3 regions of the Stutzerimonas sp. R40042 genome follow, and region 3 is predicted to be linked to each of the others. Evidence: predicted binding sites of a transcription regulator. Region 3 holds the regulator's gene; each other region holds the start of a gene.
What was found. The regulator FliA, encoded in region 3, starts transcription of late flagellar genes. The targets are predictions, from matches to a motif close to CTAAAGTTTNNNNNNNNNNNGCCGNTAA.
Positions count from the first base shown of each region.

Region 1 (4,828 bases), 610 kb from region 3:
TCCAGCAGTTCCAGTTTGCGCTCGGGCGGCGGCATGTCTTCGGGGCGAATCAGCTTCTGCGCGCGCACCAGATCCGGCAGGTGCGCGTAGCTGTAGGCGGCGATGCGGTCCGGGCGGATGTCGATGATCTTGCTCAGCGTGGCATCGAAACTGGCCACGGTCTGCAGCGGCAGGCCGTAGATCAGGTCGACGCTGACCGACTTGAAGCGGGCGTCACGGGCGGCCTGAACCAGTTCGCGGGTCTGCTCTTCAGTCTGGATGCGGTTGACGGCGATCTGCACCTGCTCGTCGAAGTCCTGCACGCCGAAGCTCAGGCGGTTGAAGCCGAGCTTGCGCAAGCCATGGATCTGCTCCGGGGTGACGGTCCGCGGGTCCACCTCAAGGGAGAACTCGTGGCTGTCGCTGTCATCCATGTTGAACGCCTGATGCAGGCTCGCCATCAGGTCGGCCAGCTGCTCGCTGGTGAAATAGGTCGGTGTGCCGCCGCCCAGGTGCAGCTGCGTCAGCTTGCGTGAGCGGTCGAACAGCGCGCCCTGCATTGCGATCTCGCGCTTGAGGTACTCGAGGTACTCGACGGCGCGCTCGGTCTTGTGGGTGATGATCTTGTTGCAGGCGCAGTAGTAGCACAGGCTCTTGCAGAACGGGATGTGGATGTACACCGACAGCGGCTTGGGCGGCTGCGCCTGATTGCTGCGCGCAGCGGCAGCGCGGTAGTCGTCCTCGGCGAAGGCCTGATGGAACTGCGGGGCAGTGGGGTAGGAGGTGTAGCGCGGACCGGGACGGTCGTATTTCTCGACCAGGGCCCGGTTGAAGCTCGGCAGTTGGTCCATTGTTCGTTTCACCTAAGGGTTGAATTCGGAGTCGGTGCGGAACGCGGTGTCACCCTTGGGTGTGTCCGGCTCAGGCAGATCATGGGCGCGGATTATGGACGATTCGCGCCTGCGCGCCGACTGTCTCAGATCAAGAATAGCGTCCCGGACCGCGCCGTTGGGCGGGTCCGGAATAACAGACGCCAAGGGAGCGAGGCCATGGTCGGCCTCGCGCTCGTGTTCAGAGCTTGAACTGGCCGACCAGACGATTCAGTTCGGTGGCCAGGCGCACCAGCTCTTCGCTGATCTCCGAGGTCTGCGTCGCGTCGGCCGACGTGGTGTCGGCGATGCGGCTGATGGTGGTGATGTTGCGATTGATCTCTTCGGCGACAGCGCTCTGTTGTTCGGCGGCTGTGGCGATCTGGGTGTTCATCTCGTTGATGGTGCCCACTTCGTCGGCGATCACGCCCAGGCTCTGTGCAGCCTTCTCGACGCATTCCGAGCCGGAGCGCGCGCGCAGCTGCGCTTCCTTCATTGCCTGTACGGCATTGCGCACGCCGCCTTGCAGCTGCTCGATCATCGCCTGGATTTCCTCGGTAGACTTCTGCGTGCGCGAGGCGAGGGTGCGCACCTCGTCAGCCACCACCGCAAAGCCACGGCCCTGCTCGCCGGCGCGGGCAGCTTCGATTGCGGCGTTCAGCGCCAGCAGGTTGGTCTGCTCGGCAATGCCGTTAATCACGCCGAGCACCATGTCGATGCTGGCGCTGTCGCTCTCGACGCGCTGGATTACTTGAGCCGCCTTCTCGATCTCGGCGATCAGCACTTCGATACCGTCGAGCGCTTCGGTCGCCACCTTCACGCCGGCCTTGGACTCGGTATCCGCTCCGGTGGACGCGCTTGCAGTCTGACTGGCGTTGCGCGCGACCTCCTGAACCGTTGCGCTCATTTCATTCATCGCCGAGGCGACCATGTCGGTTTCGTTGCGCTGCTCGTTGACGGCGGCCAGGGTTTTCTCTGCCACATGGGAGACCCGCCCGGAGACATCGCTGAGCTGGTGGGTAACGCCCGCGACAGCCTCAAGGCTATGGCGGAACTTGCCGATCATGCGGTTGAAGGCATCGCCCATCGCGCCGATCTCGTCCTTCGCACCCACTTCGACGCTGCGGCTGAGGTCTTCATCCTCGGCCATGGTATTCATGGTGTGGCGCATGGCAGTGATGCGGCGAATGATTACGTGGCGCACGGTCAGGCACATCACCACCACGCCGATGAACAGCAGGAGCAGCTGAATCCCGCCGCTGATCATGATGTTGCGATCCACTTCCTGGTCGAGTGCCTTGAGGTCGTAGCTGATGCGCACTGCGCCCATTACCGTGTTCTCGCCGACCTGGTGGCAAGTCAGGCAGTTGGTGCCCCGGTAGTCGGCGTGCGCCAGGATCGGGTTGATCACCGTCAGCACACGGCCGCCGTTCTGCTCGTTGACCTCGATGATCTCCTCGCCGCCCAAGGCGCGGCGGTCCAGGGCATCGACAGGCGCCTGGTGGTCATATCCCGGCCCGAATACCTTGGTGACCTCATCGCCGCGAATGATGCGCGCATCGATAACACCCGGACGCGCGAGGATCTTGTTCCGCAGCACTTCACGCTGCGCCATGGTGCCGGTGAGCATCATGGTGTTGATGCTATCGAAATAGGAGTCGGCGGCATCCTTGGTCTGCTGCTCGACAACCTGGAGCACCAGGCGCTTTTCGGTACTGGCAGAGAAGAACAGCGAGGCAGACATGATTGCCACCAGCACCAGCACCAGCGCCAGGTTGATCTTTGTCTGCACGGACATTTGTCGAGGGGCGGAGTTGTTCATGGTTTTCCTTAGTACTACTGCCACGCGGAAGGTAACTGCCACTGCACTATTGTTTTATTGGTTTCCCACGACGACGCAGCAACGAACTGAGCAATCTGAAGCTCGTATCGGCGACTTACCGGGATTCTTGAAGATCCGAGGTGGGTAATAGCTATGCGCCATTACAGGGCGCGACTATGGTATTGCTTTTCCGGCACGATCGAGCGAAACGGCCGACCGACAACGGTGCAATTGCACATTTCCCTGACTCAGGTCATAAGTCGAACGGCCTGGTTACGCTGATGACTGCTACAAAAGTGTAATGAGCGACAGCTATGCATATAGGAGTTGTATGACGGCGACGACGGGCGCGAAGGAGGCGTGAAAAAACACTATCCGGTGACTTTACAGAATGTCAGACCGCCATTAGCGTGGCCGCCGCCGAGACGGCGAAGTGACCCCGCGTAGCGCAGGCACACTATCTGCATCAGCAACCGAGTTCGCTGCGAACCCCGATAGAAAACGATGGTCGTAGGCTCTACGCCGGCATGGCCGGATGACACCGCAAGGCAGCTGCTGTTCTCGATGGCAGTGCATCGACTGGAACCTTTATTTCAAGGACTCACATGATCAAGAAATGCCTTTTTCCTGCTGCCGGATATGGCACACGTTTTCTTCCTGCAACCAAAGCCATGCCCAAGGAAATGCTGCCGGTGGTGAACAAGCCTCTGATCCAGTACGGGGTCGAGGAAGCGCTTGCTGCAGGGCTCACGCAGATCGCCATGGTTACCGGACGCGGCAAGCGCTCGCTGGAAGACCACTTCGATATCAGCTATGAGCTCGAACATCAGATCCGCAACACCGACAAGGAAAAATACCTGGTCGGTATTCGGCGCCTGATCGACGAGTGCAGCTTTTCCTATACCCGCCAGGTGGAAATGAAAGGCCTGGGCCATGCCATCCTCAGCGGCCGCCCGCTGATCGGTGACGAGCCGTTCGCCGTGGTGCTGGCGGACGACCTGTGCATCAACCTGGACGGCGATCCAGTACTGGCGCAGATGGTCAAGCTGTACAACCAGTTCCGCTGTTCCATCGTCGCGATCCAGGAAGTACCGCCGGAGGAAACCAGCAAGTACGGCGTGATCGCCGGTGAAATGATCCGCGACGATATCTTCCGCGTCAGCCACATGGTGGAGAAGCCTAAGCCGGAGGACGCTCCGTCGAACCTGGCGATCATTGGTCGCTACATCCTGACGCCGGACATCTTCGATCTGATCGAACAGACCGAACCGGGCAAGGGCGGCGAGATCCAGATCACCGATGCGCTGATGAAGCAGGCGCAGGATGGTTGCGTGCTGGCCTACAAATTCAAGGGTCAGCGTTTCGACTGCGGTAGCGCCGAGGGATACATCGAGGCGACCAACTTCTGCTACCAGAACTTCTACCTGACCGGTAAGGCGTTCTGAACCCATCGGGCCACCTCAGGGTGGCCCGTTCGTTTCAGGGTGCCGGCAACGCTTCGGCACCCGGCCCGAGCGGCTGCCCATAGCTGAATTCGACATAGTTGCCCGCAGGGTCGCGCACGCCGCAGTAGTAACCCACCGGATACGGCTCGTCGCGCGGTTCCCAGATCAGGCAACCGTCCTCGCGCGCCAACTCGGCGACCGCATCGACCTCCTCTCGACTGGCCATCGCGAAGCCGAAATGGCTGTAGTCGTTCGCTGCCAACGCGCGATCCGCGCCGCCAGGCATGATCACGAAGATGAACTCGCTCTCCTTGCCGGGCTCGGCCATCCAGACGATGCGCGACCCTTTGCCGGGCCGCTCGTGGAACACCCGCATGCCACAAAAGCGTGCGTAGAACGCAATGCAGGCGTCCAGATCGGGCACATGCAGAGCCAGGTGAGTCAGGGTAGGGCGCATGCGGCACTCCTTCGGTGAATCGGGTCAGAAGCCTGGGTTATGCTGTTCGCTAGACAAGGAGACAACTCTACATGGCTTACGACTTCGATCTATTCGTCATCGGCGCAGGTTCCGGTGGTGTTCGGGCGGCGCGCTTCGCGGCTGGTTTCGGTGCAAGAGTAGCGGTTGCCGAGAGCCGTTATCTGGGCGGTACCTGTGTCAATGTCGGCTGCGTGCCGAAGAAACTGCTGGTCTACGGCGCGCATTATGCCGAGGA
Region 1 is NZ_CP113258.1:2,322,630-2,327,457, forward strand. It holds gene hemN (oxygen-independent coproporphyrinogen III oxidase) at 1-830, opposite strand, end outside; gene OUY36_RS11070 (methyl-accepting chemotaxis protein) at 1,051-2,670, opposite strand; gene galU (UTP--glucose-1-phosphate uridylyltransferase GalU) at 3,276-4,115, shown strand; gene OUY36_RS11080 (VOC family protein) at 4,150-4,572, opposite strand; gene gorA (glutathione-disulfide reductase) at 4,644-4,828, shown strand, end outside.
Region 1: a site for FliA is predicted at 2,775-2,802, ahead of OUY36_RS11070 (methyl-accepting chemotaxis protein). Genes of this name have one in related genera too.

Region 2 (4,828 bases), 920 kb from region 3:
ACCGACGTAGATGTGCTTGACCTTGCGCGTCGCCAGCGTGCCGAAGAAGACGATCGCATAGGCCACCCAGACAATGGTGATCAGGATGTCGATCGGCCACTCCAGTTCCGCGTATTCCTTGGAGCTGGTGAAACCCAGCGGCAGGGAGATCGCGGCGAGCAGGATGACCAGCTGCCAGCCCCAGAAGGTGAACGCGGCCAGTTTCGGCGCGAACAGGGTGGTCTGGCAGGTGCGCTGGACCGAATAATAGGACGTCGCGAACAATGCACAGCCACCGAAGGCGAAGATCACCGCGTTGGTGTGCAATGGGCGCAGACGACCGAAACTGGTCCAAGGGAGGTCGAAGTTCAGGAAAGGCCAGGCCAATTGTGCTGCGATGAAAACGCCGAGCCCCATCCCGACGATTCCCCACACCACCGTCATGATGGCGAATTGGCGGACCACCTTGTAGCTGTAGGCGGTACTGGTTGCTGTGTTCATGTATGGGCTTCCATCCACGGGTAATGAGCAGTTTTTTCTTTCTAATAGAAAGCGGGGCAAGGATGGGGAAAGGGCAATCTGCCGGTATTGACGCGGGTCAATACACACAAAGTGACAAAGGGTATCTCGTCAGGTGGAACCGGCCGCAGGATGAAGCCTGGGTGAGCCTGATTCTGGCGCATGGCGCCGGGGCACCGATGGACAGTCCGTTCATGGAGGAAGTAGCCGTACGCCTTGCCGCACGCGGGGTTGCGGTATGCCGCTTCGAGTTCGCCTATATGGCCGCGCGGCGCCTGGGCGCGAGCAAAAGACCACCCAGCCCGCAGGCGCAGCTGCTGGCTCAGTGGCGGGAGGTCCATGCCGAGGTGCGACAGCAGGCCACAGGACTGCTGGTCATCGGTGGCAAGTCCATGGGCGGGCGAATGGCCAGCCTGCTGGCCGACGAGCTGGGTGTCGACGGTCTGGTGTGTCTGGGCTATCCGTTTTACCCGGCCGGAAAGCCGGAAAAAACGCGCACCGCCCACCTGGAGAAATTGCTCACGCCTACGTTGATCGTCCAGGGCGAGCGTGATGCGCTGGGTAACCGCGCGACAGTCGAGCAGTACCCGCTGTCAGCTGCCATCAGCTTGCACTGGCTGGCCGCCGCCGACCACGATCTCAAGCCGCTGAAGCGTTCCGGGCTGACGCATGATCAGCACATGGACGCCGCAGTCACGGCGGTGGCGACGTTTCTGCGAGGCTTGGCCTAGGCTTCAGGCCCGGTCGGCCGCCCAACTGGCTGACCGGGCGGGTTACCCGTTCAGCGGTTGAAGCGCTCGACCAGCGAATACTGGCCTTCGGCCGTTGCGGTCAGCGCTTCGCTGAGCAATGCCGAGCTGCGCGCGTCGCCGGACGTCTGATCGGCCAGGCGGGCGATGGTGCTGACGTTCTGGCTGATCTCCTCGGCCACTGCGCTCTGCTCTTCGGTGGCGGAGGCGATCTGGGTGGTCATGTCGATGATGTTGCCCATCGCCTCGTTGATTCCACTCAGGGCCTGGTCTGCCTGGATCATCTGCTCGACGCCACGGGCCGCATGCACACGGCCCTGCTCGGTCGTCGACACCGCATGCTGAGCTTGCGATTGCAGCTTCTCGATCAGCTGGTGGATTTCGCCGGTGGCTGCCGCGGTACGTTGCGCCAGCTGACGCACCTCATCGGCGACCACCGCGAAGCCGCGGCCGCTGTCACCGGCTCGTGCGGCCTCGATTGCAGCGTTGAGCGCGAGCAGGTTGGTCTGGTCGGCGATGCTCTTGATCACATCGACCACGCTGCCGATGGCCTCGCTGTCGCTTGCCAGCTGGTTGACCGACTCGCCGGCTTTGCTGACCGATTCCGATAGCTGCTGAATCGCCTTGCGGGTGTCTGCGGTGACTTCGCGCCCGTGAACGGTCAGCCGGCTGGCTTCACGCGTGGCGTCGGCTGCCAGCGCGACGTTGCTGGCCACTTCCTGCGTCGTTGCGGCCATCTCATTGATCGCCGTGGCCACCTGCTCGGTTTCCTGATGTTGCTGGGCCAAGCCGTTGGCGCAATTCTGCGCCAGGGAATCGGCCTGTTTGGCCTGTCCCTGCAGCTGCACCGCTGTGTCCTGCAGGCGGGTCAGGCAGGTCTTCAGGTGCGCCTGCTGGCTGAGCATCGCCATTTCCAGCTGGGCCTCGACGCCTCGGCTGTCGGTGTACATGCAGGCGATAAGCGGGTCGCTGGTGGTCTCTTGGGCAAGCTGCATCAGGCGCCGCAGACCGCGCTGTTGCCAATGCAGCCCGGCAAGCCCGAGCGGAACGGACAGCAGCGCGGCCGCGACGAATCCCATCGCGTGATCAAAGGAAGCGCCTACCAAAAAGCCGACCTGGCTGACGAGAATGAACGGCAGCCATTTCTTCAATACCGGAAGCCAATTATTGCGGCGGGGCACACCGCTCTTGCCCGCGTTCAGTCGAGCATATAGCGCTTCGGCCCGTTGGACCTGCTCGCGGCTCGGCTTGGTTCGCACGGATTCGTAGCCGGTTACCTGGCGTTGCTGATCCAGGATCGGCGTGACATAGGCGTTGACCCAGTAGTGATCACCGGTCTTGCGCCGGTTTTTCACGATCCCCATCCACGGCTTGCCCTGCTTGAGGGTCGCCCACATGTGTTCGAACACCGCGGGCGGCACATCGGGATGGCGCACCAGATTGTGTGGTGCTCGAATCAGTTCGTCGCGAGTGAAACCGCTGACTTCGGCGAAGATGTCGTTGCAGTAGGTTATCTGGCCTTTCAGGTCGGTGGTCGAGATGAGGCGCTGCTGATCGGGGAAGGCATACTCACGCTGGGTTACGGGCTGGTTGTTACGCATCTACTTTCACGCCTGGCATAGAAGTGTTCTCGGAATGGCACACCTGACCTTTATCGTTTTAATTCGGTCTCAGGCTGACCAATGGGTCGGCCGTAGCGTGGCGATCTTGAGCGGAAAGCTGATTCGAGGATCAGCTTTGTCGATACAGGCGACTGGCGGACGTCGGGGCTTAATCTTTCTGCAATGCTTTTTCGGCAATGTCGGTGCATGTCCGGACGCTGCTCTCGAGGGAGGCAGCGGCGACCAGTTCAGGGAGCCGGACCCGTGCATGGAGGCCCAGGCGGCTGGAGATTCGATGCCAAGGGAGTGGCTGACGCCGGTGCGAAAGGACTTCGCACCGGCGTTTTTTCTTTTTGCGCTCAGCTGCCGATCAGCTGGCGCAATACGTAGTGCAGGATGCCACCAGCCTTGAAGTACTGGACCTCGTTCAGCGTGTCGATCCGGCTTAGCACCTGGAACGAATCACGCGAGCCGTCAGCTCGCTCGACGTCTACGGTAAGCAGCTGGCGAGGCTTGATGTCCGCGCCGAGCCCTCGGATCGACAGCTTCTCCGTGCCATTGAGGCCCAGCGATTGGCGCGTCTGCTCGCCGACGAACTGCAATGCCAGCACGCCCATGCCGATGAGGTTGGAGCGGTGAATGCGCTCGAAGCTTTCGGCGATGACCGCCTTGACGCCGAGCAGGTTGGTGCCCTTGGCGGCCCAGTCACGGCTGGAGCCGGTGCCGTACTCCTTGCCGGCGATTACCACCAGCGGCACGCCTTCGGCCTGGTAGCGCATGGCGGCGTCGTAGATCGAGAGCTTTTCACCGCTCGGCTGATACAGCGTGTTGCCGCCTTCCTCGCCGCCGAGCATCTCGTTCTTGATACGGATATTGGCGAAGGTGCCGCGCATCATCACTTCATGATTGCCGCGGCGCGAGCCGTAGGAGTTGAAGTCATCCGGCGCCACGCCCAGCGATTGCAGATACAGGCCGGCTGGAGAGCTGGCCTTGATATTGCCTGCGGGTGAAATGTGGTCGGTGGTGATGGAATCGCCGAACAGGGCGAGTATTCGCGCGTTCTCGACATCCGCAGGCGGCGTCGGGGGCTGGCCGATATCTTTGAAGTAGGGCGGGTTCTGCACATAGCTGGAGCCGGCGTTCCACTGATAGGTGTCGCCGGCGCTGACCGGGATTTTCTGCCAGTGCTCGTCACCGCTGAATACGTCGGCATAGCGGCTGCGGAACATCTCGCCGTCGATGCGTGCCACCGCTTCGGCGATTTCGGTGCTGCTTGGCCAGATGTCCTTCAAATACACCGGCTGGTTCTGCCCGTCGTAGCCCAGCGGTTCGCGATCCATGTCGATTCGCGTGGTGCCGGCCAGGGCGAAGGCCACCACTAGCGGCGGCGAAGCCAGCCAGTTGGCTTTGACCAGCGGATGCACGCGGCCTTCGAAGTTGCGGTTGCCGGACAGCACCGACGACACGATCAGATCGTTGTCGGTGATCGCCTGGCCGATGGCGTCCGGCAGCGGCCCGGAGTTGCCGATGCAGGTGGTGCAGCCGTAGCCCACCAGGTTGAAGCCGAGCTGGTCCAGATAGCGGGTCAGCCCAGCCCGCTCGAGGTAGTCGGTGACCACCTTGGAGCCGGGCGCCAGTGAGGACTTGACCCAGGGTTGACGCTTGAGGCCGCGCTCCACTGCCTTCTTGGCGACCAGGCCGGCGGCCATCAGCACGTTCGGGTTCGAGGTATTGGTGCACGAGGTGATCGCTGCGATCACCACTGCACCATGCTTGAGCTGGAAGTCTTCGCCTGCGACCGGCACCGCGCTATCCGCCTGAGCCTGGCGCCCAGCGGTCTCCAGCAGCAGGTCGAAGTTGGCGCCGATGTCGCCGAGGGTGACCCGATCCTGCGGACGCTTGGGACCGGCCACCGAGGGGCGTACCTGGCTGAGATCGAGTTCCAGCGTGGCGGTGAACACCGGGTCCGGCGAGTCGCTG
Region 2 is NZ_CP113258.1:2,016,057-2,020,884, forward strand. It holds gene ccoN (cytochrome-c oxidase, cbb3-type subunit I) at 1-480, opposite strand, end outside; gene OUY36_RS09680 (alpha/beta family hydrolase) at 543-1,229, shown strand; gene OUY36_RS09685 (methyl-accepting chemotaxis protein) at 1,280-2,848, opposite strand; gene acnA (aconitate hydratase AcnA) at 3,208-4,828, opposite strand, start outside.
Region 2: a site for FliA is predicted at 2,932-2,959, ahead of OUY36_RS09685 (methyl-accepting chemotaxis protein). Genes of this name have one in related genera too.

Region 3 (4,828 bases):
GCAGGTGCTTCGTCGTCGGATGCAGGCTCGGCCAGACGGGCCAATGCGGCCAGCAGTTCCGGCGAGGCAGGAGTAGGTTCGACGCGTTCACGGACCTGGCTGAACATCGCGTTCACGGCGTCGAGCGCCTGCAGAACGACGTCCATCAGTTCGGAATCGACTCGACGCTCACCCTTGCGCAGGATGTCGAAGACGTTTTCGGCAATGTGGCAGCATTCCACCAGCTCATGAAGCTGAAGAAAGCCCGCACCGCCCTTGACCGTATGGAACCCGCGAAAAATCGCATTGAGCAACGCCATGTCATCGGGGCTGCTTTCCAGCTCCACGAGTTGCTCGGACAATAGTTCGAGAATCTCGCCGGCCTCTACCAGGAAGTCCTGGAGAATTTCTTCATCGGCGTCGAAGCTCATATTCACTTCCCCTAAAAGCCCAGGCTTGAAAGCAGATCATCGACATCGTCCTGGCCGGAAACGACGTCTTCACGCATATCGGCATGCATCTGCGGACCTTCACCATTGGAAGGCGATTTTTCTTGTTTTTTCTTCTCTTGCTCGGCGCGCATGGCATCACGGTCGTGCTGGATGCCAGCCACGCGGTCGACCTGCCCCGCCATCAGGACGAGATTGAGCAGATTGCTTTCAAGCTCGGTGATCAGTCGGGTGACACGCTTGATGACCTGGCCGGTCAGGTCCTGGAAATCTTGGGCCAGCATGATTTCGCTGAGGTTCTGCGACAGCTGGCTACCATCGTTCATGCTGCGCTTGAGGTACTGGTCGATGCGCTTGACCAGCCCACGGAACTGTTCAGCATCCATTTCGCGGCGCATGAATCGCTGCCAGTCGGCCGTCAGGCTCTGGGCCTCGTAGCTAACGTAGTTGACCAGCGGCGCCGATTCCTCCACCAGATCCATGGTGCGGTTGGCGGCCTTCTCGGTCATCTCCACCACATAGGACAGGCGATCGGTCGCGTCGGTGATCGGTGACGGATCGCCGCCAGTGGCACAGGTATCCATCTCGAGTTTGACGATGGCGTTGTGCAGCTCGCGGGTGAGCTTGCCGACTTCCTGATAGAGACTGTGATTACGCGCCTGGCTGAGTTCATTGAACATCTGCGTCGCTTCATCGAAGCGGCCCTGCTGCAGGCTTTCAATCAACTTAGGGGCGTTGGCCTTCAGAGTCGCTTCGAACTCTGCCAGGCTCTGATCTGCTTGCGTCATAGTGCCCTCGCGGCGTTGCTGCTTCAGCCGTTGACGCGCTCGAAGATCTTCTCGATCTTCTCCTTGAGCACCTGGGCAGTGAAAGGCTTGACCACATAGCCGTTTACGCCGGCCTGTGCCGCCTCGATGATCTGGTCGCGCTTGGCTTCGGCAGTGACCATCAGCACCGGCAGGTGCTTGAGGCGCTCGTCGGCACGCACGGTACGCAGCAGATCGATACCGCTCATGCCCGGCATGTTCCAGTCGGTGACGAGAAAGTCGAAGCTGCCGCTCTTGAGCATCGGCAGCGCGGTGGTGCCATCGTCCGCTTCGGCGGTGTTGGTGAACCCCAGGTCACGCAAGAGGTTCTTGATGATTCGTCTCATCGTCGAGAAGTCATCGACGATGAGGATTTTCATGTTCTTGTCCAAGTCGACCTCCGTAAGTCCCAAAATGCCTCAGCAAACCGAGCACGTCATACCGCAAACAATCGTCAATTGGCGCGCCATTCACCGAGGCGCGCACGCAGGCGCGCCGCACACTGGCTATGCAACTGGCTCACACGCGACTCGCTGACTCCCAGCACCTGACCGATTTCCTTCAAGTTCAGCTCTTCGTCGTAATACAACGACAGCACCAGCTTCTCGCGCTCCGGCAGGTTGGCGATGGCTTCTGCCAGCGCCAACTGGAAACGTTCGTCCTCCAGATCGCGGAAAGGCTCGGGGTGCGTGCTGCCGGCATCCTCCTGCAGCTCGCCATGCTCGCCTTCCTGCAGCAGGTCGTCGAAGCTGAACAGTCGGCTGCCGAGGGTATCGCCGAGGATGCTGTAATACTCATCGAGACTAAGCTTAAGTTCGGCCGCAACTTCATGATCTTTAGCGTCACGACCGGTTTTCGCTTCGATGGCGCGGATCGCCTCGCTGACCATGCGCGAGTTGCGATGCACCGAGCGTGGCGCCCAATCGCCCTTGCGCACCTCGTCGAGCATGGTGCCGCGGATGCGGATGCCGGCGTAGGTTTCAAAACTGGCGCCCTTGCCGGCGTCGTACTTCTTCGCTGCTTCCAGCAGTCCGATCATTCCAGCCTGGATCAGGTCGTCCACCTGCACACTCGCAGGCAGACGCGCCAGAAGGTGGTAAGCGATACGCTTGACCAACGGCGCGTACTGATCGATCAGGCGATATTGAGCATCCTTTGCCTGAGCCTTGCTGTAATACATAGCGGATCCGGCACCTGTCATTCGTGGCTTTCTGAAGCGGGACTGATGAGGCGCTCGACGAAGAATTCGAGATGGCCGCGCGGGGTAGCGGGCAACGGCCAGGTATCGATCTTCTGCGCAATGGCCTTGAAGGCCAGCGCGCATTTGGAGCGCGGATAGGCTTCATAGACGGCACGCTGCTTTTGTACCGCCTTGCGTACGGCCTCGTCGTAGGGCACGGCGCCGACATACTGCAGCGCCACATCGAGAAAACGCTCGGTGACCTTGGTCAGCTTGGCGAACAGGTTGCGACCTTCCTGGGGTGCATGCGCCATGTTGGCCAACACCCGGAAACGACTGATGCCGTAGTCACGGTTGAGCAATTTGATCAGAGCATAGGCATCGGTGATGGACGTGGGTTCATCTGTGACGACCAGCAGCACTTCCTGCGCGGCACGCACGAAGCTGACCACCGAATCACCAATACCGGCCGCGGTATCGATGATCAGCACGTCCAGCTCATCGCCCAGCTCACTGAATGCCTGGATCAGACCGGCATGCTGCAGGGACGACAGCTGTACCATGCTCTGCGTCCCGGATGCCGCGGGCACGATACGGATACCGCCGGGGCCCTGAATCAGCACATCGCGCAGATCGCACTCACCGGCGATCACATCGGCCAGGGTTCGCTTGCTGGTCAGGCCAAGCAGGACGTCGACGTTGGCCAGACCCAGGTCGGCGTCGAGCAACACCACACGCCGGCCCAGATCGGCCAGCGCCAGCGCCAGATTGACCGACACGTTGGTCTTGCCGACGCCACCCTTGCCGCCGGTCACCGCAATCACCTGTACGGGATGCATACCCATGTTCACACGCCTATATCTTGCTGGGGCCATACGGCCGGCGATGCGCCCGCATGGCACGCATCTGGTTCATTCTGGTACCGCACTCGCTTGATCATCCGGCCCGCCGTGACGAGCCGTTGTACAACCCGGCGAACATGTCCGCCATGGCCTCTTCGCTCGGCTCCTCGCCTGATTGCAGGCTTACCGCACGGCTGACCAGCTGGTGGCTACGGGGCAGATGCAGGTCATCCGGAATCCGCGGGCCATCGGCGAGGTAGGCTATCGGCAAATGCTGGCTGATCGTGAGACCGAGCACATCGCCGAGGCTGCCTGCCTCGTCCAGCTTGGTCAGGATACAACCCGCCAGGCCGCAGCGACGATAGTTGTGCCATGCCGCCTTGAGTACCTGACTCTGGCTGGTCGCCGCCAACACCAGATAGTTCTTGGATTTCACACCGCGATCCGACAGCGCTTCGAGCTGCTTGCGCAAGGTCGGATCGCTGGCCGGCAGGCCGGCGGTGTCGATCAGGATCACGCGCTTGCGGGCCAGCGGCGCCAGCGTCTTGCTCAATGGCTGGCTCGGGTCGATCTGCAGCACCGGTACGTCGAGGATACGCCCAAGCGTCTTGAGCTGCTCCTGCGCGCCGATCCGGTAGTTGTCCATGCTCGCCACGGCGATGTTCTGTGCGCCGTACTTGAGTACGTAACGGGCCGCGAGCTTGGCCAGGGTGGTGGTCTTGCCAACACCGGCCGGGCCGACCAGCGCAATCACTCCGCCCTCTTCCAGCGGCTCCTGCTTGCTGACCTTGATCGCCTGCGCCATATAGGCCAGCACCATGCGCCAGGCCTGACGCGGATCGTTGATGGTCGCGACCTTTTCCAGCAGGCTGCGCGACAGTTCGGCCGGCAGGCCGAGGCGCTGCAGCCGACGCCAGAGGCTGGCCTGCTGCGGACGGCGGCTCTGCTCCTGCCCCCAGGCGATCGAGCCGAGCTGCACCTCGATTAGCTCACGCAGACCGTGCAGCTCAGAATACATCGCCTCGATCGCGCGCGGATCGACGGCGGCGGACGGCGCGGCAGCCGGCTCGGGCTGAGCGCTCGGCGCCACGGCGGCCGGCTTCTCGTCAAGCAGTTGACGATCCTGCATCTTTGCCTGCGGCGCGGCGCTCAGTTCGGCATGGGCACTGGCCAGGCGCGATTGCGTCTTGCGCAGCTCAGCTTCAAGCGCAGGATTGGGCTTGGTCGCTGCCGGCGCGGACTGCATCGGGTAGTCGAGTACGGCCGTCAGCTCGACGCCACCGGCCACCCGGCGATTGCCGATGATCACGGCATCGGCGCCCAGCTCGTCACGCACCATCTTCATGGCGATGCGCATATCGGCGGCGAAGAAACGTTTGACCTGCATGGCCTGTACCCTCGGTTAATTCTGACCCACCGTCGAGACGATGGTGACCTGCTTGTTGTCCGGTATTTCCTGGTAGGCCAGAACATGGATGTTCGGCACTGCCAGCCTTGCGAACCGCGACAGCATCGCCCTGACCGGGCCGGCGACCAGCAGAACCGCCGGTTTGCCGAGCATTTCTTGACGCT
Region 3 is NZ_CP113258.1:2,932,820-2,937,647, forward strand. It holds gene OUY36_RS13775 (chemotaxis protein CheA) at 1-410, opposite strand, end outside; gene OUY36_RS13780 (protein phosphatase CheZ) at 422-1,216, opposite strand; gene OUY36_RS13785 (chemotaxis response regulator CheY) at 1,240-1,614, opposite strand; gene fliA (RNA polymerase sigma factor FliA) at 1,689-2,414, opposite strand; gene fleN (flagellar synthesis regulator FleN) at 2,432-3,259, opposite strand; gene flhF (flagellar biosynthesis protein FlhF) at 3,351-4,643, opposite strand; gene flhA (flagellar biosynthesis protein FlhA) at 4,659-4,828, opposite strand, start outside.